DNA from 3 places in the Kitasatospora sp. NPDC043950 genome. Region 2 is predicted to be linked to each of the others. Evidence: riboswitches for the same ligand, from Rfam matches in the RefSeq annotation. Region 2 holds a riboswitch; each other region holds the start of a gene.
What was found. A riboswitch is a leader RNA that binds a small molecule or an ion and turns the genes downstream of it on or off. The one in region 2 is predicted to bind cobalamin.

Region 1 (10,303 bases), on a different contig from region 2:
ACCGCCCTCGTGGGGGCGCTGGGCGCGGCCACCGTGGTCGTCGCGCGACGGCGCCGCCGCCGGGCCGAGTGATCCGGTGACCATGCCCGACAAACCCGACGCCGGCCCCCCGAAGCCCACCCCGAAGCCGAAGCCCACCCCCGGACGGGACGCCGGGAGCCGGCGCAGCCCCCGGAACCTGCACCCGCTGGCCTGGTGGACCTGGGCGCTCGCCCTGGCGACGGCGGCCAGCCGCACCACCAACCCGCTGCTGCTCCTGCTCGTCCTCGCCGTGCTCGGCTACGTGGTCACCGCCCGCCGGACCGAGGCCCCGTGGGCGCGCGGGTTCACCTACTACCTGTGGCTGGCTCTGACCGTGGTGGCGATCCGGGTGGTGTTCCGGTGCGTCTTCGCCACCGGCATCACCCCGCACGACCACCTGCTCTTCTCGCTCCCGCACCTGCCCACCCCCGCCTGGTACGCGGGCATCCAGATCGGCGGGCCGGTCTCCCTGGAGGCGACCCTCTCCGCCGCCTTCGACGGGCTGCGCCTGGCCTGCCTGATCTGCTGCATCGGCGCCGCCAACACCCTCGCCAACCCCAAGCGCGCCCTGCGCGTCCTGCCCGGCGCCCTGTACGAGCTGGGCGTCGCCGTGACGGTGTCGCTCAGCGTCGCCCCGCAGCTGGTGCAGAGCGTCCAACGCGTCGCCCGGGCACGGCGGTTGCGCGCCGGGCAGCGGAAGGGCATCCGCGCGCTGCGCGGCATCGTCGTCCCGGTGCTGGAGGACGCGCTGGAGCGTTCGCTGCACCTGGCCGCCGCGATGGACTCGCGCGGCTACGGCCGCTCCGGCACCGCGACCCGCCGCTCCCGCCGCATCACCGGCGCCCTGATGCTGCTCGGCATGTGCGGCCTGTGCGCCGGGGTGTACGGGCTCCTGGACGGAACCGCCCCCGCTGCCCTGGGACTTCCCGCCTTCCTCGCGGGCGCCCTGCTCTGCGTGGCGGGGCTGATCCTCGGCGGCCGGCGCGTACGGCGCACCACCTACCGGCCGGACCGCTGGCGGGCCGCCGAGTGGGGCGTCGCGGGCTGCGGGGTGACCGCCGCCGTCCTGCTGTTCGCCACCGTCGGCTACGCCGCCACCGATCTCAACCCCTCGCTCTACCCGCTCAGTTGGCCGAGCCTGCCGCTCGTCCCGGTGCTCGCCCTGCTGCTGGCCGGCGCCGCCGGGGTCATCGCGCCTCCGCCCGGACGTACCCCGGAGCCCGGACGTACCCCGGAGCCCGCCGCCGGGACCCGCCGCACCGGCGCCGACCGCACGACCCCCGAGGTGAGCACGTGATCCGATTCGACCAGGTCGGCGTGGTGTACGACGGCGAGACCGCCCCCGTCCTGCGCGACGTCGACCTGCACATCCCGGAGGGCGAGCTCTGCCTGGTGGTCGGCCGCACCGGCGTCGGCAAGTCGACCCTGCTCGGCGCCGTCAACGGCCTCGTGCCGCACTTCACCGGCGGCACCCTGCGCGGCCGGGTGACCGTGGACGGCCGGGACACCGCGCACCACCCCCCTCGCGAACTGGCCGACGTGGTCGGCGTGGTGGGGCAGGACCCGCTGGCCGGCTTCACCACCGACACGGTGGAGGAGGAACTGGCCTACGTCATGGAGCAGTTGGCCGTCCCGCCGGAGGTGATGCGCAAGCGTGTCGAGGAGACCCTCGACCTGCTCGGCCTCGCCGACCTGCGCCACCGCGCCCTGCACGATCTCTCCGGCGGCCAGCAACAGCGCGTCGCCATCGGCTCGGTGCTCACCGCGCACCCGCGCGTCCTGGTCCTGGACGAACCGACCTCGGCGCTCGACCCGACCGCCGCCGAGGAGGTGCTCGCGGCCATCACCCGTCTGGTCCACGACCTCGGCGTCACCGTCCTGCTCGCCGAACACCGCCTGGAGCGGGTCGTCCAGTACGCCGACCGCGTCGCCTACCTGCCCGGCGACGGCACGGTCGTGCACGGGCCGCCCGCCGAGGTCTTCCGGCGCACCGCGATCGCGCCGCCGGTCGTCGACCTCGGGCGGCTGGCCGGGTGGCGGCCGCTGCCGCTCTCCGTCCGGGACGCCCGGCGCGCCGCCGCCCCGCTGCGGGAGCGGCTGAACGACGTGCCCGTTCCTCCGCCGCGCCGGGCAGCGGTGGCGGGGGAACGGGTGCTGGACGCCCGAGGGGTGGTCGTCCGGTACGGGCCGGTGGCCGCCGTCCGGGAGGTCGGGCTGGACCTGCGGGCCGGTGAGGTCACGGCGCTGATGGGGCGCAACGGCTCGGGCAAGTCCTCGCTCCTGTGGGCCCTCCAGGGCTCGGGCCCGCGACAGGGCGGCAGCGTGCAGGTCCTCGGAGCCGACGGCGGGCCGGCCGCGGACCCCAAGCGGCTCTCCGCGACCAGGGCCCGGCAGCTCGTCGGGCTCGTCCCGCAGACCCCGACCGACCTGCTGTACCTGGAGACGGTCGCCCAGGAACTCGCCCAGAGCGACCTGGAGGCCCGCCGCGCAGCCGGCTCGACCGTCGCCGGCCCGACCACAGCCGGCCCGACCGCGAGGCAGATCCTCGACCGGCTCGCCCCCGGGATCCCCGACGGCACCCACCCCCGGGACCTCTCCGAGGGCCAGAAGCTGGCCCTGGTCCTGGCGATCCAACTGGCCGCCGCGCCACGGGTGGTGCTGCTGGACGAACCCACCCGAGGGCTCGACTACCACGGGAAGGAAGCGCTCACCGGCATCGTGGACGCCCTCGCCGCCGAAGGCCGTACGGTCGTCGTCTCCACCCACGACGTCGAGTTCGTCGCCGCCGCCGCCGACCGGGTGGTGGTGATGGCCGAGGGCGAGATCGTCGCCGACGGCCCCACCGCCGAGGTCATCGTCGCCTCGCCCACCTTCGCCCCCCAGACCGCCAAGATCCTCGCCCCGCTGCCCTACCTGACCACCCGACAGGTCGCCGCCGCCCTCGCGCCCGCGCAGGCCGCCCGGTGAGCGCCGTCCGGATCCCCGGCCGGGCCCGCGTCGTCGCGGCCCTGGCCGCCTTCATCGGCCTGGTCGCCTTCACCTGGCCGTTCGTCGTCGCCCCCGGAAAGTTCGGCTCCTCCTACGCCCCGCCGCTGATCTTCGGCGCCCTGCTGGCCCTGGTGCTCGCCGTCGTCATCGCGGAGATCGCGGCCGGCGGCATCGACGCCAAGGCCCTCGCCATGCTCGGCGTCCTGTCCGCCGTCAACGCCGGGCTGCGCCCGCTCGGCGCCGGCACCGCAGGAGTGGAGACGGTCTTCTTCGTCCTCGTCCTGGCCGGCCGGGTCTTCGGCCCGGGCTTCGGCTTCACCCTCGGCTGCACCTCGCTGTTCGCCTCCGCGCTGCTCACCGGCGGCGTCGGCCCCTGGATGCCGTACCAGATGTTCGGCTGCGCGTTCGTCGGCATGCTCGCCGGGCTCCTGCCGAGAACCCGGCGGCGGCGCTGGGAGGTCCCGATGCTGGCCGCGTACGGGGCGTTCTCCGGGTACCTCTTCGGCTTCCTCCTCAACCTCTCCTTCTGGCCGTTCTCCACCGACCCGAACAGTTCCATCGCCTACCTGCCGGGGCTGCCCTTCACCGAGCAGTGGCACCGCTACCTGCTCTTCGACCTCGCCACCTCGCTCGGCTGGGACACCGGCCGTGCCGTCACCACCTTCACCGCCGTGCTCGTCGTCGGCCCGGCCGTCCTCACCGTCTTCCGCCGCGCGGCCCGCCGCGCCAACTTCGAGCCCATGGTGCGCTTCGAGGCCCCGGACGGTCGACGAGTCACCGCGAACGGCTCCGCCATCGGCTCCGCGAGCGGCGAGGGAGTCTCACCATGCGGACGGCTTCCGTGAATTCCGCGTCGGCCCCGGCGGTTTGCCCCTAAGCTGGCGACGCAGCTGGTTCGTCCTGCCCGCCAGGCAGGACGTCGCAAGAGGGAACCCGGTGGGAATCCGGGACTGCCCCGCAGCGGTGAGTGGGAACGACCGCCGTCATACGCACTGGACCCGGGACGGGTCTGGGAAGCGATGGCCAGTAGGTACCGGACGCCAACAGGCCCGGTGCGCCCACGAGTCCGAAGACCTGCCCGTTGCCCGCCCGCGGACCGTTCCGCGTGCGGATATCCCGGTGACCTCGTGGGCGGGTCGGCGACCATACCAGGCGGATCGGGCACACGCGTCGACGTGAGCCGCCGCCCGGTTCGTCATCCCTTCGCGCTCTCGTCCCGTCCCCGGGCACTTGAGGAGCCAGACTCGCGAAGGAGAGTCCCTTGACCACGAAGTCCGCAGCCGCGGCAACCAGGGCCACCGTGTACGGCTACCCCCGGCAGGGCCAGGGCCGGGAGCTGAAGAAGGCCATCGAGGGCTACTGGAAGGGCACGGTCACCGCCGACGCCCTGCGGGAGACGGCGGTCGGCCTGCGCCGGGAGAACTGGGCGCAGCTCGCCCAGGCCGGGGCCTCGGAAGTGCCCACCGGCGACTTCTCGCTCTACGACCACGTACTGGACACCACGGTCGCCGTCGGCGCGATCCCGGCCCGCCACCGGGCGGCCGTCGAGGCGGACGCGCTGGACGGCTACTTCGCCATGGCGCGCGGCACCCAGGAGGTCGCGCCGCTGGAGATGACCAAGTGGTTCGACACCAACTACCACTACCTGGTGCCCGAACTCGGCCCGGACACCGTCTTCACCGCGGACCCGGCCAAGGCCGTCGGGGAGTTCCGGGAGGCGCTGGCGCTCGGCCACACCGCACGCCCCGTGCTGGTCGGCCCCCTCACCTACCTGCTGCTCGCCAAGCCCGCCCCCGGTGTCGCCGAGGACTTCCAGCCGATCACCCTGCTGGACCGGCTGCTGCCCGTCTACGCGCAGCTGCTGGCGGACCTGAAGGCGGCCGGCGCCGAGTGGGTGCAGCTGGACGAGCCCGCGCTGGTGCAGGACCGCACCCCGGCCGAGCTGAACGCCGCCGCCCGCGCCTACCGTGAGCTGGGCGGCCTGGCGGACCGTCCGAAGCTGCTGGTCGCGAGCTACTTCGACCGCCTGGGTGAGGCCCTGCCGGTGCTGGCCAAGGCCCCGGTCGAGGGCCTGGCGCTGGACTTCACGGGGCCCGCCGCGGCGAACCTGGATGATCTGGCCGCCGTCGGCGGGCTGCCCGGCAAGCGGCTGGTCGCCGGGGTGGTCGACGGGCGCAACATCTGGATCAACGACCTGGAGAAGTCGCTGGCCACCCTGGCGACCCTGCTGGGCCTCGCCGAGCGGGTCGACGTCGCGCCGTCCTGCTCCCTCCTGCACGTGCCGTTGGACGCCGCCGCCGAACGCGACGTCGACCCGCAGATCCTGCGCTGGCTCGCCTTCGCCAAGCAGAAGGCCAGGGAGGTGGCGCTGCTGGCCCGGGGCCTGCGCGAGGGCACGGGGGCGATCGCCGCCGACCTGGCCGCCAACCGCGCCGACCTCGCCTCGCGCGCCAACTCGCCGATCACCCACGATCCGGCGGTGCGCGCCCGTACCGCCGCCGTCACCGCCGACGACGCCCGCCGCGCCCAGGCCTACCCGCAGCGGGCCGAGGCCCAGCGCGCCCGGCTCGGCCTGCCACTGCTGCCGACCACCACCATCGGCTCGTTCCCGCAGACCTCCGAACTGCGGGTCGCGCGGGCCGATCTCACGGCGGGCCGGATCGACGCCCCGGCCTACCGCGAGCGCATCGAGGCGGAGGTCCGGGAGGTCATCGCCTTCCAGGAGAAGGCCGGACTGGACGTCCTGGTGCACGGCGAGCCCGAGCGCAACGACATGGTCCAGTACTTCGCCGAACAGCTCACCGGCTACCTCGCCACCCGGCACGGCTGGGTGCAGTCCTACGGCACCCGGTACGTGCGCCCGCCGGTCCTGGCCGGGGACATCTCCCGCCCGCACCCGATGACCGTCGACTGGTTCGGCTACGCGCAGGGCCTGACCGACCGCCCGGTCAAGGGCATGCTCACCGGCCCCGTCACGATGCTCGCCTGGTCCTTCGTCCGCGACGACCAGCCGCTCGGCGACACCGCCCGCCAGGTCGCCCTCGCCCTGCGCGACGAGGTCACGGACCTGGAGGCCGCCGGCGCGGCCGTCGTCCAGGTCGACGAGCCGGCCCTGCGCGAGACCCTGCCGCTGCGCGCCGCCGACCGCCCGGCGTACCTGGCGTGGGCGACCGAGTCCTTCCGCCTCGCCACCTCCGGGGTGCGGGCCGACACCCAGGTCCACACCCACATGTGCTACGCCGAGTTCGGCGCGATCATGACGGCGATCGACGAACTCGACGCGGACGTCATCTCGCTGGAGGCCACCCGCTCGCACATGGAGGTCGCCGGCGAACTCGCCGGGGCCGGCTACCCGCGCGAGGTCGGCCCGGGCGTCTGGGACATCCACTCCCCGCGCGTCCCGAGCACCGACGAGGCCATCGCCCTGCTGCGCGCGGGCCTCGCGGCCATCCCCGCCGAGCGGCTCTGGGTCAACCCCGACTGCGGCCTGAAGACCCGCGGCTGGACGGAGACCCGCGCCTCGCTCGACAGCCTCGTCGGCGCCGCCCGCCACCTGCGCGCGGAGCTCGCCGGCTGACCCCCCGGTGACGCGCCCCGGCCGGGCCCCGCACACCGTGCGGCGCCCGGCCGGGTGGGCCCGGGACCGTCCCCGGGCGGGCTGCCGCAACGGCGGCCCGGCCCGTTTCACCCGGACCCGGGAAGCCCGAGGTTCTGGTAGATCTCCGTCGTCACCGTGGAGAAGTTCATGGTCATGAAATGCAGCCCGGGAACTCCCTCGGAGAGCAGGCGTCGGCACATTCCGGTGGCGTGATCGATACCGATCGACCGGACGGCCTTCGGGTTGTCCTGCTGCTTCAGCATGCTTTCGGAAAGCTCGTCGGGAATGGCGGCGGTGGTCAGTGCCGGAATCCTCCGAAGTGACCGGATACTGGTCACCGGCATGATCTCCGGAATGACCGGAACGGTGCAGCCGGCCGATTCCAGTCGATCCCGGAAACGGAGGTAGCTGTCCACGTCGAAGAACATCTGGGTGATGGCGTAGTCGGCTCCCGCCCGGCACTTCTCGATGAAGTGCCTGATCTCGAAATCCCAGTCGGGGGACCTCGGGTGCAGGTCCGGGAAGGCGGCCACACCGACGCAGAAGTCGCCGGACTCCTTGATCAGCCGCACCAGGTCGGCGGCGTACTCCACTCCGTCGGGGTGGCGGTGCCAGGTGCCCAGCGGATCGCCCGGCGGGTCGCCGCGTAGCGCCAGGATGTTGCGAACTCCCTGGTCAGCGTAGTGGCCGAGAATGTTCCGCAGTTCGGCGACGCTGTGGCCGACCGCGGTCAGGTGGGCGGTCGGCGTGAGGGTGGTCTCCTGCGCGATGCGGCCGGTGACGTTCACCGTCCGCTCCCGTGTCGACCCGCCGGCACCGTAGGTCACGGAGACGAAGGTGGGGGACAGCGCTTCCAGGCGCCGGATCGCATTCCACAGGCCGACCTCCGCTTCGGCGCTCCGGGGCGGCATGAATTCGAACGAATAGGAAAGCCTGCCGGTCGCGAGGAGTTCGCGGATGGAGGTCGCCCGATCCGTCCGCGTGGAGGGAATTCCGAGTGTCATGGCAGGAGGTTAACCAGCCGGGCTCGCGGTAGTCCTCAGGTGTCCACTCTGTGATACGAATTCTCTCGGTGGTACGAGTTGGGAGACGGGTGGGGCGGGCGGCACAATGGGCGCATGAAAAGACCTTCGCAGGTATTGTCGGGACTGCCCGGATGGGATCGGTGCGCGGTGATGGGAGTCGTGAACGTGACCCCCGACTCGTTCTCGGACGGCGGCCGCTGGCTGGACCCGGGGCGCGCGGTGGACCGTGGACTGCTGCTGGCCGAGCAGGGCGCGGACATCGTGGACGTCGGCGGGGAGTCGACCCGGCCGGGAGCGACCAGGGTGTCCGAGGAGGAGGAACTGCGCCGGGTCCTGCCGGTGGTGCGTTCGCTCACCGACAAGGGCGTCCTGGTCAGCATCGACACGATGCGGGCCCGGGTCGCCGAAGCGGCGGTGGAGGCTGGCGCCCGGATCATCAACGACGTCAGCGGGGGCCGGGCCGACGCGGGCATGGCCCGCGCCGCGGCCAGGGCCGGAGTGCCCTTCGTCGTCATGCACTGGCGCGGGCAGTCCGCCCACATGGACGAGCTGGCCGCGTACGAGGACGTCGCGGCCGAGGTGATCCGCGAGGTCGCACGGCAGATGGACGCGGTGGTGTCGGCCGGGGTCGACCCCGCCCAGGTCATCGTGGACCCGGGCCTCGGCTTCGCCAAACGCCGGCAGGACGACTGGGCGCTGCTGGCGTCACTGGACGCCTGGCGCGTACTGGGGCGCCCGCTCCTGGTGGCGGCCTCGCGCAAGCGCTTCCTGGGCGAGCTGCTGGCCGACCCGCGGACGGGCGAGGCCCGTCCGGCCCGTGAACGCGACGCGGCCACCGCGGCGGCCAGCGTCCTGGCCGCCGCGCAGGGCGCGTGGGCGGTGCGGGTGCACGAGGTCCGTGACACCGCCGACGCCGTCCGGGTCGAGGCCGCGATCCGAACCAACCGGGTCTGAGAGAGGAAGTGCGGGCCATGCCACGTCCGACCGGGCGGAAGATCTACGCCCACGCCAAGCTGCGCCGACTGCGCCGCGAGCACGGCATGAACCAGGTCGAGCTGGCGCGCGAGCTCGGCATCTCGACCAGCTACCTCAACCAGATCGAGCACAGCCAGCGCCCGCTGACCGCCGCCGTGCTGCTGCGGATCGCCGAGGTGCTCGGGGTCGACCCGGAGTTCTTCTCCGAGGCCGAGGAGGAACGCCTCGGCACCGACCTGCGCACCGCGCTCGCGGACGAGGCCTGTGGCGGAGCCGTGCCGACGGAGGAGATCGCGGAGGTGAGCCGGAACCACCCGGAGGTGGCACGGGCCCTGGTCGCGCTGCACCGCGGCTACCGCGAGGCGCTCGCGCGGGTCGTCGACCTCGGTGAGCCCGGCACCGGGGCGGGCATCCGCCCGGCCGAACCCCATGACGAGGTCAGGGACTTCTTCTACACCCATCACAACCACATCGCCGCCCTGGACGAGGCGGCGGAGCGGACCGCGCGGTGCCTGGCGACGACGACCGCGGGCCGCACCGCCGCCGCGCTGGCCGCCCGCCTCGGCGAGCGGCACGGGGTGCGGGTGCTGGACGCCGACCACCGGCGGCCCGGCGACCTGCGGCGCTACGATCCGGCGGCCGGCACGCTGCGGCTCTCACCGTGGCTGGCCGGCGGCCGGCGTGCCTTCCAACTCGCCACCCAACTGGCCCTGCTGGAGCACCGGCCGCTGCTCGACACGCTCGTGGCGGCGGCCGGGCCCGGCCTCACCTCACCCCAGGCCGCCGACCTGGCCAGGATCGGCCTGGCCAACTACTTCGCCGGCGCCCTGCTGATGCCGTACACCGCCTTCCACACGGCCGCCGAGGAGCTTCGGTACGACATCGAGCTGCTCCAGGCCCGCTTCGGGGTCGGGTTCGAGACGGTCTGCCACCGGCTGAGCACCCTCCAGCGTCCGGGCCGACGCGGCGTCCCGTTCTCCTTCCTGCGCGCCGACCGGGCGGGCAACATCTCCAAGCGCCAGTCCGCGACCGACTTCCACTTCTCCCGCCTGGGCGGCACCTGCCCGCTCTGGACGGTCTACGAGGCCTTCTCCGCGCCCGGCCGGATCCTCACCCAGGTCGCCGAGATGCCGGACGGGAAGCGCTACTTCTGGATCGCCCGCACCGTCTCCCACGGCGGCTTCGGGCACCGCGCACCGCGCAGCGAGTTCGCCGTCGCGCTCGGCTGCGAGCTGCGCCACGCCCACCGCCTCGTCTACGCCGAGGGCGTCGCGCTCGACGCTCCGGGAGCGGCGACCCCGATCGGGCTGGGCTGCCGGATCTGCGAGCGCCGCGACTGCGTCCAGCGTGCCCGCCCGCCGGCGGGCGGGCGCCTGGCGGTCGAGCCGGACCGCCGCAGCCGCGTTCCCTACGCCGTGCTCGGTGACAGCCCCGGCACCGGGCGCTGGCCGGGGCCGTCGTAGCAGGCGAGCGGGCGGATCAGGGAGTTGTGGGCGAGCTGTTCGGTGATGTGGGCGGTCCAGCCGGTGATGCGGCTCATCACGAAGACGGGTGTGAAGACGGGGGTGTCGAAGCCCATCAGGTGGTAGGCGAGGCCGGCGGGGTAGTCGAGGTTGGGGTGGATGCCCTTGCGTTCCAGCATCGCCTCGCGCAGTGCGGCGTGCAGGGCGGCCAGCCGGGCCGTCCGGGGGTCGGC
Region 2 (10,303 bases):
GAGGAGGGCGCCTGGGTGCACGTCCACCTCGGCCTCTACGGCGGCTTCGCCTTCGGTACCGGGCCCGCGCCCGAGCCGGTCGGCCTGGTCCGGCTGCGGCTGGCCAACGACGACGGCTACGCGGACCTGCGCGGCCCCAACACCTGCGCGCTGGTCACCGGAGCGGAGAAGGCCGCCGTCGCCGCCCGGCTGGGCCCCGACCCGCTGCGCGCCGACGCCGACCCGCAGGCCGCCTGGCGCCGGATATCGGCCAGCCGGACGACCGTCGCCGCGCTGCTGATGGACCAGAAGGTGCTGGCCGGGGTGGGCAACGTCTACCGGGCCGAGGTGCTGTTCCGCCACGGGATCAACCCGCACCGCGCCGGCCGCGACCTCACCCGGGGCGAGTGGGACGCGATCTGGGCCGACCTGGTCGCCCTGATGCACGAGGGCGTCGGCGCGGGCCGGATCGACACCGTCCGCCCCGAGCACACCCCCGAGGCGATGGGCCGCCCGCCGCGCGTCGACGACCACGGCGGCGAGGTGTACGTCTACCGGCGGGCCGCGATGCCCTGCCTGGTCTGTGGCACCGAGGTCCGGACGGAGCAGCACGCCGCGCGCAACCTCTTCTGGTGCCCCGCCTGCCAGGCGGCCTGACCGCGTTCGAGGGTTGCTCCGGCCGGGCCCCGGCGCGTCCTCCGGAGGAGCCGGTCAGACGACGGCCGCGCTGGGCTCGTGGTGTTCGGCGGCGGCGCACGCGTCGAGGAGGGGGCGCAGGGCCTCGTCCACGAGCCGGTAGCGCACGATCCGCCCGTCCTTGTCCCCGGTGACCACGCCCGCGGTGCGGAGCAGCCGCAGGGCCTGGGACACGGCGGGGTCGCGCATGCCGGTGGCGACGGCGAGGTCGGAGACGGCGAGCGGGCCGGCCCGGTGGAGGGCGAGCAGGAGGGCGAGCCGCCCGGGGTCGGCGAGCAGGGAGAACCGCTCGGCCCAGGTGCGGACGTGCGCGGGGTCGCCGATCGCGGCGATGGCCTCGCAGACCCGGTGTCCGTCGATGGTGCGGTGGCCCGCGCGGTCGGCCGGTACGAGATGCATGCGCACATTGTTGCAGGAGGGGGCCTGTGATCCTGGACACCTGCGCAGGTGCGCAGCCTTGCAAGGGTGGGTCCTGGCCCCTACGGTGTTCCCCGCCGTGGTGCTCGGGAAGACCGGTGACGGATCCTCAGGGGTCCCAGTCCGGAGCGGCCCTCGCCACTGTGATCGGGCCATCGTGATCGTCGACGATGGAGAGACGTCCGTACCCACGACGCCACTGGGAGCCTCGCGCACCTGGGAAGGCGGGTACGGGACCCCCGTAAGCCAGGAGACCGGCCACGGCATCTCACGAAGTGTTTCCACGAGGTGCTGGAGCGTGACCCGAATGACCCTGCCCGAAACCGCCGCCGCCGAGGCGCCGGCGACACCGTCCGTGCTGCCCACGTTCCGCTGGAAGCGCGAGGACACCGTCCGCACGGCCGGGCTGATGGGGGTGATCCTGGCCATGCACGTGGTGGCCTTCGGGACGCTCGTCTTCCTGGTCGCGCCCCACAACTACGCGGTCGGCACCCAGGTCTTCGGGGTGGGCCTCGGGATCACCGCGTACACCCTCGGCATGCGGCACGCCTTCGACGCCGACCACATCGCGGTGATCGACAACACCACCCGCAAGCTGATGGCGGACGGCAAGCGGCCGGTCTCGGTCGGCTTCTGGTTCGCCCTCGGGCACTCCTCGATGGTGGTGCTGATGGCCGCCCTGGTGGCGGGCGGCGCGCAGCTGGCCAGCACGCTGATGGACGACGACTCGACCACCCACAAGTGGCTCGGGATGGTCGGCACGACGGCCTCCGGCGCGTTCCTCTACCTGATCGGCGCGCTCAACCTGGCCGCGCTGCTCGGCATACTGAAGGTGTTCCGGGCGATGCGGGCCGGGTCGTACGACGAGGCGCAGCTGGAGGAGCACCTCAACTCGCGCGGCTTCATGGCCCGGGTGCTGAACCGGGCGACCCGGTCGATCACCCGGCCCGGGCAGATGTTCCCGGTGGGCATGGTGCTGGGGCTGGGCTTCGACACCGCGACCGAGGTCACCCTGATGGTGATGGCCGGGTCGGGCGCGGCGGCCGGGCTGCCCTGGTACGCGATCGTCTGCCTGCCGCTGCTGTTCGCGGCCGGGATGAGCCTGTTCGACACCCTGGACGGGACGTTCATGAACTTCGCGTACCAGTGGGCCTTCGCGAACCCGGTCCGGAAGGTGTACTACAACCTGACGATCACTGGGCTGTCGATCGCGGTGGCCTTCGTCATCGGCACCATCGAACTGGTCGGCGTGCTGCACGAGAAGCTCGATCTGACCGACCCGGTCACCGGCTGGATCGCGGGCATCTCGCTGGACAACGTCGGCTACGCGATCGCCGGGCTGTTCGTGGTGGTCTGGGCCGCGGCGATCGCCTACTGGAAGCTGGCCCGGGTGGAGAAGCGCTGGGTGGCCGCCGAGTAGCGACGGCTGCGATCAGCGACGGCAGCGATCAGCGACGGCGCCTCCCCCGGGATCCCGGGGGAGGCGCCGTTTCGTCGCTGCGGGCCGGTGCCGGTCGTCGGGCGGGCGGGGTTCAGCGCTCTTCGCGGAAGTCGACGTGCCGGCGCGCGACCGGGTCGTACTTGCGCAGGACCATCCGGTCCGGGTCGTTGCGGCGGTTCTTGCGGGTCACGTACGTGTAGCCGGTGCCGGCGGTGGAGCGGAGCTTGATGACGGGGCGCAGTTCGCTGCGGGCCATGGGTGTCCTCCCGGGTTGGCGGGGTGTTCGGGGCTGGGGCGAAACCGTACACCGAAATGGAAGTCATTTTCATCTGGTGTAACGTGAGCTCCGTCCCGCCCATTCCCGGACGCCAGGGAGCACCCATGTCCGCCCACTGCCAACTCACCGGCCGCCAACCCGGATTCGGCAACGCGATCTCGCACTCGCACCGCCGCACCCGCCGCCGCTTCGACCCCAACATCCAGCACAAGCGCTACTGGCTGCCCGGTGAGGGCCGGTACGTCCGGCTCACCCTCAGCGCCAAGGGCATCCGCACCATCGACACGATCGGCATCGAGGCCGCCGTCGCCCGCATCCGCGCCCGAGGGGGGAAGGTCTGATGGCCAAGCAGAGCAAGATCGCCAAGAACGAGCAGCGCCGCGCCGTCGTGGCCCGGTACGCCGAGCGCCGCGCCGAGCTCAAGCGGATCATCGCCCACCCCGGCACCGCCCCCGCCGAACGCGCGGCCGCCCAGGCCGAACTCGCCCGCCAGCCTCGCGACGCCAGCGCCACCCGGATCCGCAACCGCGACGCCGTCGACGGCCGCCCCCGTGGCTACCTGCGCGCCTTCGGCCTCTCCCGGGTCAACCTCCGCGTCCACGCCCACGCCGGCCACCTGCCCGGCGTCCGCAAGGCCAGCTGGTGAGCGGCGTGGACGGGATCAAACTGCCCGTGGTGGTCGTCGCCGGACTGCACGCCGACGAACGCCGCGCCGCCGTTCGGGAGTTGGCGGCGGCCGCGGTGGACGCGGTGGTCCTCCACCATGACCTGCGGGAGGCCTCGCAGGGCGTCGTCCGCCGTGAACTGCGCGACGCGGGAGGCGGGTTCGACGCCGCCGACGTCCCGCTGGTGAACGACTGCCCCTGCTGCGCCCTGCGCGAGGACCTGCTGCCGCGACTGCTGCGGATCGCCGACGAAGGCCGGTACGGGCTCGCGATCGTCGAACTGTGGGGCGGTAGCGACCCGCACCCGGCCGTCGAGGTGATCGCCGGGGGAGAGGCGGACGGCCGCCACCTGGAGGACGCCGTCGAACTCGCGGGCGTGGTCACGGCCGTCGACCCGGACCGGCTGATCGGCGAACTCTCCGTCTCCGACGACCTGGTGGAGCACGGCGAGCACACCGCCGTCCAGGACCAGCGGACCCGCGCGGAGGCGCTCGCCCACCAGGTCGAGTACGCCACCACCCTCGCCGTCCCGCGGGCGACGGCGCACGCGCCCGGGCTCGCGTTGCTCCGCCAGCTCCACCCCACCGCCCGGGTCGTCCGGCTCGGCACCGGGGCGCTCACCCGGGCCGCCCTCGGCGGCTTCGACGTCGCCGCCGCCCGCGACCGGGTCAACCCGGCGATCGCGCTGCTCCCGCAGGAGAGCGACGAGGCCGGCGTCACCACGCTGGTCTGGGAGCGCCGACGCCCGCTGCACCCCGAGCGGCTGCACCGGGCGCTGGAACTGCTCGTCCCCGCCGCCCAGCGCAGCCGCGGCCGCTTCTGGCTGGCCAACCGGCCCGACCTGATGCTCGCCTGGGACGCCGCCGGGGCCAACCTCGCCGTCGAGGAGTGCGGCCCCTGGCTCACCTCCCTGCCCGACGCCGCCTGGGAGCTCTACCCGCCCGCCCGCCGGGCCGCCGCCGCCCTCGACTGGCACCCTCTGCACGGCGACCGGGTGCAGCAGCTCAGCTTCACCGCGGAGGGCCTCGACGTCGACGGCGTCACCGGGCTGCTCGACTCCTGTCTGCTCACCGACGCCGAACTCGCGGCGGGCGAACCCGGCTGGAAGGCCCTGCCGGACGCCTTCCGGGACCTGCTCGACCCCGTTCACTGAGGAGCCGTCACTGTGCGTAAGCGACCGAACCCGCCCAAGGCCCGGCCGAACCCGTTGTTCACGGCCGGCATCGAGTACATCGACTACAAGGACACCGACCTGCTGCGGCGCTTCGTCTCCGACCGCGGCAAGATCCGGAGCCGCCGCGTCACCCGGCTCACCGTCCAGCAGCAGCGCGCCGTGGCCAGGGCCGTCAAGAACGCCCGCGAGATGGCCCTCCTCCCGTACGCCGCCGGCACCACCCGGTAACCGGACCACCGCCACCACCGTCACCACCGTCACCACCCGACAAGGAGCCCCCGATGGCCGTCCCCAAGCGCAAGACGTCCCGCAGCAACACCCGGCACCGCCGGGCCCAGTGGAAGGGCAAGGCCCCGAAGCTCGTCCCGATCACCCTCAACGGCCGCGAACTGCTCGTCCCCCAGAACCTGGTCCCCGCCTACCGCCGCGGCCTGATCGACCCGGAGGGGGCGTAGCGACCACGGAGGGGGCGTGCGGGGGTGGGGGCGCGCCCTGTCGGGGGTGCTCGGCGGGCGGATCGGAGTGGGGGTTCGTAGGCTCGACGCATGTCTGATGCGTACGCGGGTCGGCGGGAGCGGGTGAGGGAGCACTGCAGTGCGGCCGGGGCCGATGCGGCGCTGATCACCCGGGCGGCGAACGTGCGGTATCTGACGGGCTGCGCGCCCTGCGGGGCGACGCTGCTGCTGACCCGGGAGCGGGTGCTGCTGGCAGTGCCGGACGATCTGCCGGCGGACGACACCGGGGAACACCTGATCGCGCCGGACGTCACCCAGGTACCGGTGGCGGCCTCGGCGGACACCGCCCTGGCGGCGGCCGCCGCCGCCGTGCGACTGGGCGTGGCGGACCTGGCGGTGGAGGAGCACGACCTGACCGTCAGCCGCCACCGCGCGGTGGCGGGCCTGGCGGAGGGGGCCCGGCTGGCCGACCTGGGGCAGGTGGTCGAGCGGCTGCGGGTGGTCAAGGACGAGCACGAGATCGCCGACCTGCGGATCGCCGCCGAGATCGCCGACCAGGCGCTCGGCGAACTGCTGGAGTCGATCCTGGTCGGCCGCACCGAACGGCACCTGGCGATGGAGCTGGAACGCCGGATGATCGACCACGGCGCGGACCGGGCGGCCTACCCGGTGTCCGTCGGCACCGGCAGCCACTCCGGCCAGCCCGCCCACCAGCCGACCGACCGCCGGGTGGAGGAGGGCGACTTCCTCACCGTGGTGATGGGCGCCCAGTACCGGGGCTACGGCGTCTCCACCGCCCGGACCTTCGTGATCGGCGCCGCCCCCGCGCCCTGGCAGGTGGAGCTGCACCGGCTGGTGTTCCGGGCCCAGCGGGCCGCCCGGGAGGCGCTCGGGCCGGGCGTGGAGCAGTGCGTGCCCGACCGGGCCGCGCGGCAGATCCTGGAGGCGGCCGGCCACACCGAGACCTCCCCGCACCCGGTGGGCCACGGCATCGGGCTGGAGATCCGGGAGGCGCCGCGCCTCGGCCCGTCGGACATGGGTAAACTGGACAGCCGCGTGCCGGTCACCGTCGGCCCAGGGGTCCACCTCCCGGGCAAGGGCGGTGTCCGGATCGAGGACACGCTCGTGGTGCGTCCCCCAGAGGAGGGCGGGCCCGAGCTGCTCACCATCACCACCAAGGAGCTCCTCGCCCTGTGACCGCGGCCGCCCGTCGGCCGTCGGCGGCAGGACGCAAGCCTTGGTTCCTTGACAGCTATATCCAGGAGTAAGTGCGCCCGTGGCTTCCACGAACGATCTCAAGAACGGCATGGTCCTCAAGCTGGAGGGCGGCAAGCTCTGGTCCGTCGTCGAGTTCCAGCACGTCAAGCCCGGCAAGGGCCCGGCCTTCGTGCGCACGAAGCTCAAGGAGGTCCTGACCGGCAAGGTCGTCGACAAGACCTTCAACGCCGGCACCAAGGTCGAGACCGCCAACGTCGACAAGCGCGGCATGCAGTTCTCGTACAAGGACGGCGAGAACTTCGTGTTCATGGACACGGACACCTACGACCAGATCGTGGTCGAGCCGGCCGTCGTCGGCGACGCCTCCAAGTACCTGCTGGAGGGCTTCGAGGCCCTGGTCGCCATGTACGAGGGCTCCCCGCTGTACATCGAGCTCCCGGCCTCCGTCGAGCTGCTGATCTCCCACACCGAGCCGGGCGTCCAGGGCGACCGCTCCACCGGCGGCTCCAAGCCGGCCACGCTGGAGACCGGTGCCGAGATCGCCGTGCCGCTCTTCATCGTCACCGGTGAGAAGATCAAGGTCGACACCCGCGACGGCAGCTACCTCGGCCGGGTGAAGTAAGTCCGTGTCGGCCGCACGTAGCAAGGCCCGCACCCGGGCCTTCCAGATCCTCTTCGAGGCCGACCACCGCGGGGTCGACCCGCAGCGGGTCCTCGCGGACTGGGTGGCCCGCGCCCGCGAGCCGAAGCCCGACGAGGGCACCCCGCAGGTCGGCGAGTACACCATGGAGCTGATCGAGGGGTACGTCCAGCACGCTCGCCGGATCGACGACCTGATCTCGCAGTACGCGGTGGGCTGGACCCTCGACCGGATGCCGATCGTGGACCGCAACGTCCTGCGGCTCGGCGCCTACGAGCTGATCTGGGAGGACGGCGTCCCGGACGCGGTCGTCCTGGACGAGGCCGTGGAGATCGCCAAGGAGTTCTCCACGGACGACTCCCCGGCCTTCGTCAACGGCCTGCTCGCCCGCTTCCTGGAGCTGAAGCCGAGCATCCGCCGGTAGGTCCCGACCACCGGCGGTGGTGAGACCCGCAGAACGGCCGCTGGACCCGGATTCCGGGTCCGGCGGCCGTCGCGCGTTTCACCCGGGCGGCGTAAGGTGGTGCCCTACTCGCCAGTAACTTGGCGTTCGGAAACCCGCAGTGAAGGGCAGGCCACCCCCATGACCACCGCGACCCGCAGCGAGTTCGACCAGGGCATCGCCCTGACCCGGCACCCTGACGAGCCCGGCCGCTACGAGGCCGAACTCGGTGCCGGCTGGCAGATTGGCGGCGGGGTCAACGGCGGGCTGCTGCTCGCCGTCGCCGGACACGCGCTGTCGCTGGAGCACGGCGACCACCCCGACCCGGTGTCGATCAGTGGTTACTACCTGTCCGCCTCCACGCCCGGCCCGGCCACCGTCCGCACCGAGGTGCTGCGCACCGGCCGCGGGCTCTCCACCGGCACCGCCTCGCTCAGCCAGGACGGCGTGGAGCGGCTGCGGGTGGTCGCCAGCCACGGCGACCTCTCCACCGCCGACGGCGAGGTGCGCACCAGCGCCGTGCCGCCGCAGCTGCCGCCGCCGGACCAGTGCGTCGGCGTCGAGCACGCGCCCCGGGAGCTGATCGCCCAGGCCGAGCTGCTGGAGCGCTTCGACCTGCGGCTGGACCCGGCCACCATCGGCTGGGCGCTCGGGCAGCCGTCCGGCAACGGGCGGATCCAGGGCTGGTTCCGGCTCGCCGACGGCCGCGATCCCGACCCGCTGCTGCTCCTGCTGGTCGCCGACGCGCTGCCGCCGGTGACCTTCGACCTGGGCCTGCCCGGGTGGGCCCCGACCGTCGAACTGACCGTCCACCTGCGGGCCAGGCCGGTCCCGGGCTGGCTGCGGGTCACCCACGCCACCCGCAACGTGGCCGGCGGGTACTTCGAGGAGGACGCCGAGGTCTGGGACGAGTCCGGCCGCCTGGTCGCGCAGTCCCGCCAGCTCGCCCGGGTGCCGCGGACGGCGTGAATCACATCGTCTTACCGTCGGTTACATTCCTGTGACACGCCGTACGTGTGCGGCGCGCGCGGATGGGGAGATAGACGGTCAGCGGCGAGCCGGCCGCTGACCGTCACCCGCCGACGGTACCCGTCGATGCCAGGAGCCATCCCGTGAGCGAGCGCAGCGAGCGGACCACCGAGAGGCGCGCAGGGGCGCAGGCCCGTGCCGAGCGCAGCGAGGTGGGCGCATGAGCCGCAACGGCCGCGCCCGCCGCAACTCCGACTGCACCGCCGGCGGCCCGCGACCCACGGTGCGGGCGCCGCACCAGCGGCGGCGGGTCGAGGGGGCCGAGCAGGCGTTCGTCATCGGGATCCTGACCAGCGCGGCCGACTTCGCCCGGGCCCGTGCCTGGGGGCTGTCGAACGCCGCCGACCACGAGCACTACCTGGCCGAGACCGCCGAGCTGCTGGCCGACGCCCTGGAGCGCTTCGACACCGTGCGGGCCCGGATGTTCCACCCGCAGGACTTCGCGGAGTTCTGCGTGCTGCACGGGCTGGACCCGGCCGAGCCGCTCGCCCGCGACCGCTACCTGGTCAATCCGCCGTTGCAGACCCAGCTGTTGGCCTATCAGGGCGAGGAACTGGCCGGGGATTTCGTGCCGCGCCTGGTCCGGGCCCGGGAGAACGGGCTGACGCTCTGCCACGCCGACCTGCTGCTGGACGGCGGCCTGTCCGGGGCCGCGGGCGAGGTCGACGAGGAGCACGCCCGCTGGGTGCGCGCCGCCCGCCAGCGCGGCGCCGAGGTGTTCCGCCGGATGCTGGTCGGCGCGGGCGCCGGGGTGTACGAGCTGCGGCTGCGGGTGGACGCGCCGGGCGGGCGGCTGACCGCGGCGGCCCGGGTGCTGCAGTGGGAGGACGGCGTGGTCCGGATCAACGACGAGGACCTGGAGCTGGTCTGCGCGGTGCTGTGCGCCGGATTGGCGCTGGAGCTGCCGGGGGTGGCGGTGCTGCACGGCTCGCAGGGCTCGGTGGCGGCGGGCGGTGCCCGTGGCGGAGCCGCCGACGAGCACTTCCTGCCGGCCTCCTGGGCCTGGTCGAGCGGCGGGCAGGACTGGGCGCCGGCTGCCGGGCCGGTGCGGCTGGACGGCGTGGCGGCGCAGCCCGGCTACAGCCTGGGGACGGTCTGCTGAGCCGGCCGTGGACGCGCGACGGCGCGGCCCCCGGGATGCGGGGTGCCGCGCCGTGACGTTTCTGCACGGCCCGGGGCGTGGCCCGGACCGCGGACCGAGCCGGCGGGAGCCGGTGCGGCGAGCGTCAGCTCGCCTCCTCCTCGCGCACCGCGCGGCGCGCGTCGGGGTTCAGCACGCCCCAGGAGATCAGCTGCTCGGTGAGGATCGACGGCGACTGGTCGTAGATGACCGCCAGGGTGCGCAGGTCGTCCTGGCGGATCGACAGCACCTTGCCGTTGTAGTCGCCGCGCTGGCTCTGGATCGTCGCCGCGTAGCGCTGCAGCGGGCCGGCCTTCTCGGACGGGACCTGGGTCAGTCTCTCCAGGTCGAGCACCAGGCGCGGCGGCGGCTCGGCCGCGCCGCCGGGGGTGCCGCCGGGCAGCAGCTCCTGCACCGGGACGCCGTAGAACTCCGCCAGCTCGGCCAGCCGCTGCACGGTGACCGCACGGTCGCCGCGCTCGTACGAGCCGACGACGACTGCCTTCCAGCGCCCCTGGGACTTCTCCTCGACACCGTGCAGGGAGAGACCCTGCTGAGTGCGGATCGCTCGGAGCTTGCCTCCGAGTTGCTTCGCGTAGTCGCTGGACATTGATCTCCCCGGACGAGATTGCTTCGCGTTCAGTGGTGGGTCACGGACGATTGCCGACGCCGTTACCGGTGGGTTCGACGTCCGTCTCGTAACTCACTGTGAGGTTACGTAGAGTAAGGTAGCTGCGTCAAGCCGAATGG
Region 3 (10,303 bases), on a different contig from region 2:
GTGGTCCTCGCCAAACAACTCGCCAGCCTCGACGTGCTCAGCGGCGGCCGGCTGCGGGTCGGCGTCGGAGCCGGCTACCTGGAACCGGAACTCGCCGCCGTGGGCGTGCCGTTGGCCGAGCGCGGCGCGCGCACCGACGAGTACCTCGACGCCATGACGGCCCTGTGGACCCAGCCCGCACCCTCCTTCCACGGCAGGTACGTCGCCTTCGACCACCTCGACGCCCACCCCCGCCCCGTACAGACCGGCGGCCCGCGCATCCTCATCGGCGGACACAGCCCCGCCGCCTACCGCAGGGCCGTCGCCCGCGGCCACGGCTGGTTCGGCGCCGGCGACAGCCCCGACCAGCTCGCCGCCAACCTCGCCGGGCTGCGCAAGGCGGCCGACGAGGTCGAACGCCCCGCCCGGCTGGGCCCCCTCGAACTCAACTACACCGCCATGACGCCCGTCGACACCGAGGCCTACCACCGCTACGCAGCACTCGGCCTCACCCGCCTCGTCGTCTACCCCCTGCCCCTCGACGACGTCCAGGACGTCGCCGACTTCCTCCGCCGACACGCCCGCTTCCCCCACTGAACGAGCCGAGGGCCGGCCGCCATCAGTCAAGTTCCAGCCCCATCCGTGAAGCGCCCCGACTGCATTGCGTTCATGGCCACCTGCACGAGCGCAATCCAGCGCAAGCGGATCTGGCCCGATCGTGTCGTATGGGCGAGCGGTGGTCTCACGTGGACGCGGGCCGCGCACCGGGCAACCACCCGGGCCCGGGCCGGGGGTCCGGTCAACGACGGGCCCGCCCTCCGGACGCGCACCATCGAGTCATCGCCGCGGCCCGGGGAGAACGCGGGGTTCGGGCCTGGTCCGGCGGGAACGGCCGGACCGGGCCCGAAGTGCCGTGGTGGCGGGCGGTGTTACAGGCCGTCGGTGAAGAGGAGGAGGTTGGGGGTGTCCTGGTGGACGTTGCTCAGGACGTTCCGGGTGGCGGTGCGTTGGAGGAAGGCGGCGGTCTCGGCGGGGTCGGCGTCGGGGTGTTCGGCGGTGTAGAGGGCGGCGGCGCCGGTGACGTGGGGCGCGGCCATGGAGGTGCCGCTGAGGGTGGTGCTGCCGCCGCCGAGTTTGGCGGATTCGATGGCCTGGCCGGGGGCGTGGAGGGTGACGCAGGGGCCCCAGTTGGAGAAGGTGCTCTCCTGGTCCTGCCGGTTGGTGGCGGCGACGGTGACGACCCGGTCCGCGGAGGCGGGGGAGGCGGTGCAGGCGTCGGCGGCGTCGTTGCCGGCGGAGACGACGGGCAGGACGCCCTTGTCGGAGAGTGCGGTGGTGGCGTCGTTGAGGGCCTGGGAGCGTTCCTCGCCGGCGGAGGCGTTGAGGACGGCGGGGTACTGGGCGTGGTGGGCGACCCAGTCGAGGCCGGCGATCATCTGGGCTTTGTCGCCGTTGCCGGTGCAGTCGACGATGCGTACGGAGACGAGGCGGGCCTGCGGGGCGACGCCGTAGGTGCGGCCGGCGACGGTGCCGGCGACGTGGGTGCCGTGGCCGTGGCAGTCGCGGCCGTTCTGGCCGTCGCCGACGGCGTCGAAGCCGGGTACGGCGCGGCCGTCGAATTCCGGGTGGGTGTAGTCGATGCCGGTGTCGAGGATGTAGGCGGTCGTTCCGGCGCCGTGGCCGTGGGTGGTGAACTGGCCGTCCAGGGGCAGGTTCCGCTGGTCGATGCGGTCCAGGCCCCAGGTGGCGGCCGGTGCCCGGGTGGCGCTCGCACCGTCGTGGGGGGCCGGGACGCGGAGGGTGGTGTTCTCCTCGACGGCTTCGACGGCGGGGCTGGTTCGTACGGCGCGCAGCAGGAGGGGGTCGAGGGTGGCGGCGAAGCCGTTCAGCGTGTCGGTGTAGGTGAACCTGGGGGTGATGCCGAGGCCGCGCAGGACCTCACCAGGGTCGCGGCCGTGCTTGAGGGTGACGATGTACTGCCCGGGCACGGCACTGGCGGAGTGCGCCACGGCCACGGCGGTGGAGGCGGTGGGTGGCTGGGCGGCATACGCGGCGGGCGCAAGGGCCGTGACGGGTGTGAGGGTCAGCAGCAGGGCCGCCGACGCCCGGCGGAGGGGCAGGGGCACGGATCGGGCTCCGATCAGTCGGGTCAGTCGGGTTGCCTGCGGGCCCGGCGGCCGCAGGGCACCCGGATCATCCCTGGTGCGGCGGTCGCATCCGCGCCGCCCTGCCGGGCGCGGGGAGCGGACAACCCGTACGGGGGTGGGTGCCGGGAGGCCGAGGCGGGGGAACCAGCCCTGCCGGTCGTCCGGTGGCCGGAGCGCGGTGCGACCCATACCGACCTCGCCCAGGCCCTGTCGCCTCGCCGGTCCGCCGCGCTGGCGACTTGACGAGGAGTAACCGGTTCTCGTTGCCCGCTCCGCATTGAAGTCGCAGGTCACAGGCCCGTGCCGACTGCCGCGGCAGCCCCGCCGAGCGCGTAGCAGGGCGGGGCGGGCCGGTTGCCGGTTGCCGGGCGCGCGCAGTCAGGTCCGGCCGGGTGGGGGTCAGGCGTCGTTCTGGCTCGACAGGCAGAAGTCCTTGTCGGCGGCGTGTTCGGTCAGGTACCCGGCGGTGATGAGGGCGGCGACGTCGTACGTGCCCGGGATGTCGCCCGGCTTCAGGGCCGGGTCGAGCCACTGCTGGAGTCCGTTGCCCGGCTGGGAGAACGCGCCCGCGATGTGCCCCTGCTGGACGTTGAACGGCCTCTGCACCTCGAAGCAGTGGTAGTTGTCCTCGCCCCCGTTGAGGGAGTCCGGCGGAAGGGCGCGCTGGGAGAACAGCGTGCCGCCGGGGGCGAGGAACGAGCCGTAGGCGCTGTTCCCGAAGCGGTCCAGCTTCTGGTGCTCCGTCATGCTCTGTACGGCCATGTCGAGGGTGCCGTTGTTGTCGGTGAAGCCGTTGTGGTCCGGGTACTTCCACCCCCTCCAGTCCCGGTACCAGTCCAGGAAGCGCACCGGCGTCACTCCGCCCAGCCGGTCGTAGCCCGCCAGCAGCTTGGTCAGCACGGAGTCCGTCGGCAGGGTGACCGGGCCGAGTTCCTTCCGGGTGCAGAGGTAGTTCTCGGCGCCGGTATCGCGGACCTTGGGGACGCCCTCGCACTCCGTGATCGGCACCGCCCGGGAGGCGGGGGACTGCGCGGCGGCGGTGCCGGTGGCGGCCAGCCCCGTCAGGGGTAGGGCGATCGCCAGCGAGAGGGCGGCGAGAGTGGGGGTGCGCATGGGCGGGCGGCTCCGTTCGGGGTGCGGGGCGTGGAGGGGTGGGACTGGGCGGGTTGCGGCCGTCGGCTCGTACGGCGGACCGTGTGGCCGCCGGACCCGCGCACAGTTACGCACGGCGATTTGCCTTCGTGCGCGCACAAGATGTCCGACGCCGCTGGTGCCCACCCGTTCGGCCGATGCCGCTGACGGATGCTCGGCTCGCGGGAGCCGGACCCGTCCCGTCCGCTCCCTCGCCCTCATCCAGCCCTCCGCCTTCACCGGGGTAGCGCTTGTCAGACGACCGCACGCGCCTTGGTGTCGGCTGTCACGCTTCGGCACATGCGGAGCCTTTCCGGTGGTGCCGTAGCATCCGGATGGCAAAAACGCACACCTGTCAGCGGGGGAGAGTACTGCACTTGTTCAAGAGATCGACGGCCGTGCCGGCCGGGGCGGGCGCACGGGCGGCCTGCGCGGCCGTGCTGATGGTGTCGGGTGCCCTGGTGCTCGGCTCATGCTCGTCCGTGGGGTCGCCGGGCGGAGGGCGGGAAACGCCGGGCGGAGGACGGGAAACGCCGAGCGAGCCCACACGTGTCGAGTCCCGGGAGGAGGCGCTGGCCCGGACGGATCGGGTCCAGGGCCACGTGCGCGAGCTGACGGGCCTCGAGCGGGATCCGTGGAGCAAGCTCATCGGCTACTACAGGTGCCCGGGGCGGGGATTGGGTGTGGCCGACGAGGGCGAGGCCTACCAGCTCAGCTCGGGGATCCTGCTCAAGGCCACGGACGACCAGCGCCCCGAGGTGCTGCGGGCGCTGCGGGAGAAGCTGGCGGGCGAGGGCTTCAAGATCACCTCGTCGGCGTCCGGTGCGGACGCTCAGTCCACCCCGCCCACCTGGGAGTTCGATGCCGTCCACGAGTCCGACGGCTACACCGTTTCGGCGGGCGCGTCGAAGCCCGGCCAGGGTGTGAGTGTGATGGTCGTCCTGCCCTGCCAGGCCCCGCCGTCCGCCGGTGCGGCTTCGCCCGCTCCGACGGCCACCACCTGAGGTCGGCGCGTCGGTCACGTCAACTACGCTACTGGAAAAGGTAGTTGGCGTCAGTCCCGGCACGTCGACTCGTGGCGGCGGGACGCCCCGGCGTGGGTGCGCCGGGGCGTCCGGTCAGGCGTCGGTGCGGCTCGTCGCGGTCAGCGGGGCGTACAGCTCGGGGCGGCGGGTGCGCAGGAGGCCGAACTCCCGCCAGTCCCGGCACTGGTCGAGGTCGAGGTCGGCGACGAGGACGGCGGGCCGGTCGCGCGGGGCGCGGAGCAGGATCCGGCCGTACGGGTCGGAGATGAACGACGAGCCGTAGAAGGTGGACCGGCCCTCCGTCCCGATCCGGTTGGGCACGATCATGAACAGCGCGTTGGCGAGGCCGTTGGCGCTGATGGCGTGCTCCCACATGGGCCGGGTGTCGAAGTCCGGGAGGTCCACCTCGGAGCCGATGGCGGTGGGGTGGACGAGGACTTCGGCGCCGCCGAGCGCGTAGGCGCGGGCGAGTTCGGGGAACCACTCGTCCCAGCAGGTGGGGAAGCCGAAGGCGGCGCCCTGGTGGGCCAGGACGGGGAACCCGCTGTCGCCGGGGCGGAAGCACAGGTCCTCGCGGTAGCCGGGGAAGGCCGGGATGTGGTTCTTCCGGGTTCTGGCGACGAGGGTGCCGTCGCGGTCCACGCAGACGGCCGTGTTGTAGCCGAGGCCGCCGTCCTCGGCGCGCTCGTACAGGGAGGCGTGGACGCTGATGCCGAGTTCGGCGGCGAGTTCGGCGGCGAGGCGGGTGGTGGGCCCCGTCTCGACGTCCTCCAGGTGGCGGGCGGCGCCCTCCCCCATCGGGTCGTCGGTGTTGCAGAAGTAGGGACTGCGGGTCAGCTCGGGCAGGCACACCATCGTCGCGCCCTGCGCGGCGGCGAGTGCCACGCCCTCGCGCAGCCGGGCGTCGTGCTCGGCCGGGTCGGTGTGCCAGCGCATCTGCACGAGCCCGACGCGCAGCGGCGCGCGTTCGGCCGGCCTGGTGCGGCCGGGGGAGCCGAGCGGGGAGCCGAAGGAGGTGAGGACGGCGTACGAGGTCACGGGCGGACCGTCCTCGTCTGCCGGCGGGACGTCCGGCAGGTGCGGGAGGCGGGGCCTCCGGCGGCCGTGCGGCCGGTGGTGGTGGACGTGGTCATGGGTGTTCCTTCTGTTCTCTGGTGCCGACGCGGCCCTGCGGTATAACTGAAAGTTCAGTCAGCTTTGCTGGCGTGGTGAAGAATCTAGCCATGCCGGAACGTTCCGGCAAGGGGGTGGCCTGCGAATGGTGGGCGGTTACGCGGTTACGCGGTTACGCGGCTGCGCGGTGACCGGCGTCGGGCAGGGCTCGGCGCGGCGGAAACCCGATGGCGCAACGCGCGTGCGGGCCTCTGGACTTACTAGGACGTCCAACTATATGGTCGACGGCAGGTCCGCGGTGTCAGGGAAGCCGGTGTGAGTCCGGCACGGTCCCGCCACTGTGACCGGGGAGTTCGTCCTCGCAGACGAAGGCCACTGGCAGCCAGCCGGGAAGGCCTGGGGGCGTGCGGTGATCCGGGAGTCAGGATACCGGCCGCGGGTGTTCCGTGTTTTCCACGAGGATGGAGACGACACGCATGACTCCGGGCTGCTCCCGCTCCACTGCCGCTCCTGGTCGTCCCGTGCCGACGGCCGCCGGGGCCCCGACGCCCTGACGTTCCGTTCCGCCGCCGCACGCCCGTGCCGCGGGGCGCACCACCGTGTGCCCGCCGACCCGCGGCGGCCTCCGATCCTCCTCCTCTCCCCACCCTGTCGAGAGAAGGAACCCGATGGTCCGAGAACTGACCCACTTCGTCGCCGGCAAGCCCACCGCCGGCACCTCCGGTCGCTTCGGCGACGTGTACGACCCCAACACCGGCCGGGTGCAGGCCCGGGTGCCGCTGGCCAGCCGGGCCGAGGTCGAGGCGGTGATCGCCGACGCCGCGCAGGCTCAGCCCGGGTGGGCCGCGTGGAACCCGCAGCGGCGGGCCCGCGTCCTGCTGCGCTTCCTCCAACTCGTCGAGCAGGAGAAGGACGAGCTGGCCCGGCTGCTGTCCGCCGAGCACGGCAAGACCGTGGCCGATGCCCACGGGGACATCCAGCGCGGCCTGGAGGTCGTGGAGTTCGCCGCCGGCATCCCGCACCTGCTGAAGGGCGAGTTCAGCGACAACGCGGGCACCGGCATCGACGTGTACTCGATGCGCCAGCCGCTCGGCGTGGTCGCGGGCATCACGCCGTTCAACTTCCCGGTGATGATCCCGCTCTGGAAGGCCGCACCCGCCCTCGCCTGCGGCAACGCCTTCGTCCTCAAGCCCTCGGAACGCGACCCCTCGGTGCCGCTGCGCCTCGCCGAACTGCTCCTGGAGGCCGGGCTGCCGCCGGGCGTGCTGAACGTGGTCAACGGCGGCAAGGAGGCCGTGGACACCCTGCTGGAGGACCCGCGGGTGCAGGCGGTCGGGTTCGTCGGCTCCACGCCGATCGCCCAGTACGTCTACGCCACCGCCGCCGCGCACGGGAAGCGGGCGCAGTGCTTCGGCGGTGCCAAGAACCACCTGGTCGTGATGCCGGACGCCGACCTCGACCAGGCCGCGGACGCGCTGATCGGCGCCGGCTACGGCTCGGCCGGCGAGCGCTGCATGGCGATCTCGGTGGCCGTCCCGGTGGGGGAGGAGACCGCCGACGCCCTGGTGGCCAAACTGGTCGAGCGGATCGCCGCGTTGAAGGTCGGGCGCTCGGACGACCCGGCGGCGGACTTCGGCCCGCTGGTCGGCGCCGACGCGCTGGAGCGGGTCCGTGGCTACCTGGACCTCGGGGTCGAGGAGGGCGCCGAACTCGTGGTCGACGGGCGGGACTTCCGGCTGGAGGGGCACGAGGGCGGCTACTTCCTCGGCGCCTCGCTGTTCGACCGCGTGACTCCCGACATGCGGATCTACCGGGAGGAGATCTTCGGCCCCGTCCTGACCGTGCTCCGCGCCGCCGACTACGAGGAGGCGCTGCGCCTGCCCAGCGAGCACGAGTTCGGCAACGGCGTGGCCGTCTACACCCGGGACGGCGACACGGCGCGGGACTTCGCGCGCCGGGTGAACACCGGCATGGTCGGCGTCAACGTGCCGATCCCCGTGCCGGTCGCGTACCACACCTTCGGCGGCTGGAAGCGCTCCGGGTTCGGCGACCTCAACCAGCACGGGCCGGACTCGATCCGCTTCTACACCCGCACCCGCACCGTCACCTCGCGCTGGCCCTCCGGGGTCAAGGAGGGCGCGAGCTTCACCATCCCGACGATGGGCTGAGGGCGCCGTGCACGACCTCACAGAGGACCAGCTCGCCATCGCGGCGACCACCCGGGCCTTCGCCCGCGAACACCTGGCGCCGAACGCGGTCGCGTGGGACCAGGCCAAGCACTTCCCGGTGGACGTGCTGCGCAAGGCGGCGGACGTCGGCCTGGCCGGTGTCTACGTCCGCGAGGAGTCCGGCGGCTCCGGACTCACCCGCGCCGACGGCGTGCTCGTGTTCGAGGCGCTGGCCACCGGCTGCCCGTCCATCGCCGCCTACCTGTCCATCCACAACATGGTCGCCTGGATGATCGACCGTTACGGCGACGACGCCCAGCGCGCCCGGTGGCTGCCGGGCCTCAGCGCCATGGCGACCCCCGCCAGCTACTGCCTCACCGAGCCCGGCGCGGGCTCGGACGCGGCGGCACTGACCACCCGCGCCCGCCGGGACGGGGACCACTGGGTCCTCGACGGCGTCAAGCAGTTCATCTCGGGCGCCGGCGTCTCCCGGGTCTACCTGGTGATGGCCCGCACCGGCGGGCCGGGGGCCGGCGGGGTGTCCGCGTTCGTCGTCGAACGCGACGACGCCGGCGTCTCGTTCGGGCCCGACGAGAAGAAGATGGGGTGGAACGCCCAGCCCACCCGCCAGGTGCGGCTGGACGGCGTCCGGCTCCCGGCCGACCGCCTCCTCGGAGCCGAGGGCGAGGGCTTCCGGATCGCCATGAACGGGCTGAACGGCGGCCGGCTCGGCATCGCCGCCTGCTCCCTCGGCGGAGCGCAGGACGCCCTGGAGCGGGCCACCGGCTATCTGGCGGACCGCGAGGCGTTCGGCGCCCGGCTCCTGCACGCCCAGGCGCTGCAGTTCCGGCTCGCCGACATGGCCACCGAGCTGGAGGCGGCCAGGTCGCTGCTCTGGCGGGCTGCCTCGGCCCTGGACCGGGGGGACCCCAGGGCGCCGGAACTGTGCGCGATGGCCAAGCGGCACGCCACCGACACCGGCTTCGAGGTGGCCAACCAGGCGCTCCAACTGCACGGCGGCTACGGCTACCTGGCCGAGTACGGCATCGAGAAGATCGTCCGCGACCTGCGGGTGCACCAGATCCTGGAAGGAACCAACGAGATCATGCGCGTCATCGTCGCCCGCGGCCTGATCGGGGCCGCGTGATGGCCGGGACCGACCTCGACGAGGTCCTGGTCCACCGCGAGGGCCGGGCGGGCCTGATCGTCCTCAACCGCCCCGCAGCCCTGAACGCCCTCACCCACGGCATGGTGCGGAGGATCTCCGAAGCGCTGGACGCGTGGGAGGAGGACGAGCGGGTCGCGACCGTGGTCATCACCGGCGCCGGTGAGCGGGCCTTCTGCGCCGGCGGCGACATCGTCGCCATCCACCGCGCCGCCACCGGCGCGGACCCGGGCGCCGTCGAGGAGTTCTGGCGCGACGAGTACCGCCTCAACGCCCGCATCGCCCGCTACCCCAAGCCCTACGTCGCGCTCATGAGCGGCATCGTGATGGGCGGCGGGGTCGGGGTCTCCGCCCACGGCAGCGTCCGGATCGTCACCGAGACCACGCGCATCGCCATGCCCGAGGCCGGCATCGGCTTCGTCCCGGACGTCGGCGGCACCTACCTGCTCGCCCTCGCACCCGGCGAGTCGGGTACCCACCTCGCCTTGACCGCGGGCTCCGTCGGCGCCGCGGACGCGCTGCTCTGCGGCCTCGCCGACCACTTCGTCCCGGCCGAGCGGCTGCCCGCGCTGCTGGACGACCTGGCCGAACTCCCCCTGCACGACGCCCTCGAACGGAACGTCGGGCCCGCACCGGCCGGCGTGCTGGACGGCCGGCGGGCGTGGATCGACCGCTGCTACGGGGCCGACACCGTGGAGGAGATCCTCGACCGCCTGCGGGACAGCGGCGAACCGGAGGCCAAGGAGGCCGCGGACCGGATCGCCGCCAACTCGCCCGCCGCCGTGAAGGCCACCCTGGCGGCGCTGCGCCGGGCCCGCACCCTCGGTCCGCTGGAGGCGGTGCTCGACCAGGAGTACCGGACCTCCTGCGCGGCGCTCTCCACACCGGACCTGGCCGAGGGGATCCGCGCCCAGGTCATCGACAAGGACCGTTCCCCGCAGTGGAACCCGTCGACGCTGAGCGCCGTCGGGCCCGCCGCGGTGGCCCGCTACTTCGCCCCGCTCGGCGACCGGGAACTCGGCCTGGCCCCCACCACACCCCTGGAGCGCTGGTGACCCACCGCAACGGAGTCATCGGATTCATCGGCCTCGGCAACATGGGCGGCCCGATGGCCGCCAACCTCGCCGAGGCCGGGCACACCGTGACCGGCTACGACCTGGCACCCGAGGCGCTGCGGAGGGCGGAGGAGGGCGGCGTCCGTCCGGCGCGGTCCGCGACCGAGGCGGTGCGGGAGGCCGACGTCGTCATCAGCATGCTGCCGGCCGGCCGGCACGTGCTGGCCGCCTACGCGGACCTGCTGCCCGCCGCCCGCCCGGGAACGCTCTTCGTCGACTGCTCCACGATCGACGTCGCGGACGCCCGGGCGGCGCACGACCTGGCCGTGACCGCCGGGCACCGGGCGGTGGACGCGCCGGTCTCCGGCGGGGTGGTCGGTGCCACGGCCGCGAGCCTCACCTTCATGGTCGGAGCCGCCGAGCCGGACTTCGAGGCGGCTCGACCGGTGCTGGAGGCGATGGGCCGCAAGGTCGTGCACTGCGGATCCCCCGGAGCGGGGCAGGCCGCGAAGATCTGCAA

Region 1: linked by a shared signal. The riboswitch ahead of metE (5-methyltetrahydropteroyltriglutamate--homocysteine S-methyltransferase) and the one ahead of nicT (Nickel transporter NicT) in region 2 are both predicted to bind cobalamin.
Region 3: linked by a shared signal. The riboswitch ahead of AC07BF_RS02660 (CoA-acylating methylmalonate-semialdehyde dehydrogenase) and the one ahead of nicT (Nickel transporter NicT) in region 2 are both predicted to bind cobalamin.

The regions. Positions count from the first base shown of each region.
Region 1 is NZ_JBWKER010000003.1:107,381-117,683, forward strand. It holds gene AC07BF_RS02710 (hypothetical protein) at 1-72, shown strand, start outside; gene AC07BF_RS02715 (CbiQ family ECF transporter T component) at 83-1,318, shown strand; gene AC07BF_RS02720 (ABC transporter ATP-binding protein) at 1,315-2,988, shown strand; gene AC07BF_RS02725 (ECF transporter S component) at 2,985-3,854, shown strand; cobalamin riboswitch at 3,897-4,093, shown strand; gene metE (5-methyltetrahydropteroyltriglutamate--homocysteine S-methyltransferase) at 4,271-6,586, shown strand; gene metF (methylenetetrahydrofolate reductase [NAD(P)H]) at 6,694-7,611, opposite strand; gene folP (dihydropteroate synthase) at 7,726-8,586, shown strand; gene AC07BF_RS02745 (short-chain fatty acyl-CoA regulator family protein) at 8,604-10,070, shown strand; gene AC07BF_RS02750 (bifunctional 2-methylcitrate synthase/citrate synthase) at 10,016-10,303, opposite strand, start outside.
Region 2 is NZ_JBWKER010000050.1:36,062-46,364, reverse strand. It holds gene AC07BF_RS28930 (Fpg/Nei family DNA glycosylase) at 1-636, shown strand, start outside; gene AC07BF_RS28925 (ArsR/SmtB family transcription factor) at 691-1,074, opposite strand; cobalamin riboswitch at 1,156-1,369, shown strand; gene nicT (Nickel transporter NicT) at 1,400-2,512, shown strand; gene rpmG (50S ribosomal protein L33) at 2,625-2,789, opposite strand; gene rpmB (50S ribosomal protein L28) at 2,915-3,151, shown strand; gene rpsN (30S ribosomal protein S14) at 3,151-3,456, shown strand; gene AC07BF_RS28900 (CobW family GTP-binding protein) at 3,462-4,628, shown strand; gene rpsR (30S ribosomal protein S18) at 4,641-4,877, shown strand; gene rpmF (50S ribosomal protein L32) at 4,931-5,104, shown strand; gene AC07BF_RS28885 (M24 family metallopeptidase) at 5,195-6,301, shown strand; gene efp (elongation factor P) at 6,381-6,944, shown strand; gene nusB (transcription antitermination factor NusB) at 6,949-7,386, shown strand; gene AC07BF_RS28870 (thioesterase family protein) at 7,546-8,373, shown strand; gene AC07BF_RS28865 (hypothetical protein) at 8,594-9,535, shown strand; gene bldD (transcriptional regulator BldD) at 9,660-10,163, opposite strand.
Region 3 is NZ_JBWKER010000003.1:87,465-97,767, forward strand. It holds gene AC07BF_RS02635 (LLM class F420-dependent oxidoreductase) at 1-576, shown strand, start outside; gene AC07BF_RS02640 (S8 family peptidase) at 909-2,105, opposite strand; gene AC07BF_RS02645 (TNT domain-containing protein) at 2,526-3,239, opposite strand; gene AC07BF_RS02650 (hypothetical protein) at 3,941-4,261, shown strand; gene AC07BF_RS02655 (nitrilase-related carbon-nitrogen hydrolase) at 4,376-5,320, opposite strand; cobalamin riboswitch at 5,675-5,847, shown strand; gene AC07BF_RS02660 (CoA-acylating methylmalonate-semialdehyde dehydrogenase) at 6,064-7,563, shown strand; gene AC07BF_RS02665 (acyl-CoA dehydrogenase family protein) at 7,571-8,710, shown strand; gene AC07BF_RS02670 (enoyl-CoA hydratase/isomerase family protein) at 8,710-9,783, shown strand; gene mmsB (3-hydroxyisobutyrate dehydrogenase) at 9,780-10,303, shown strand, end outside.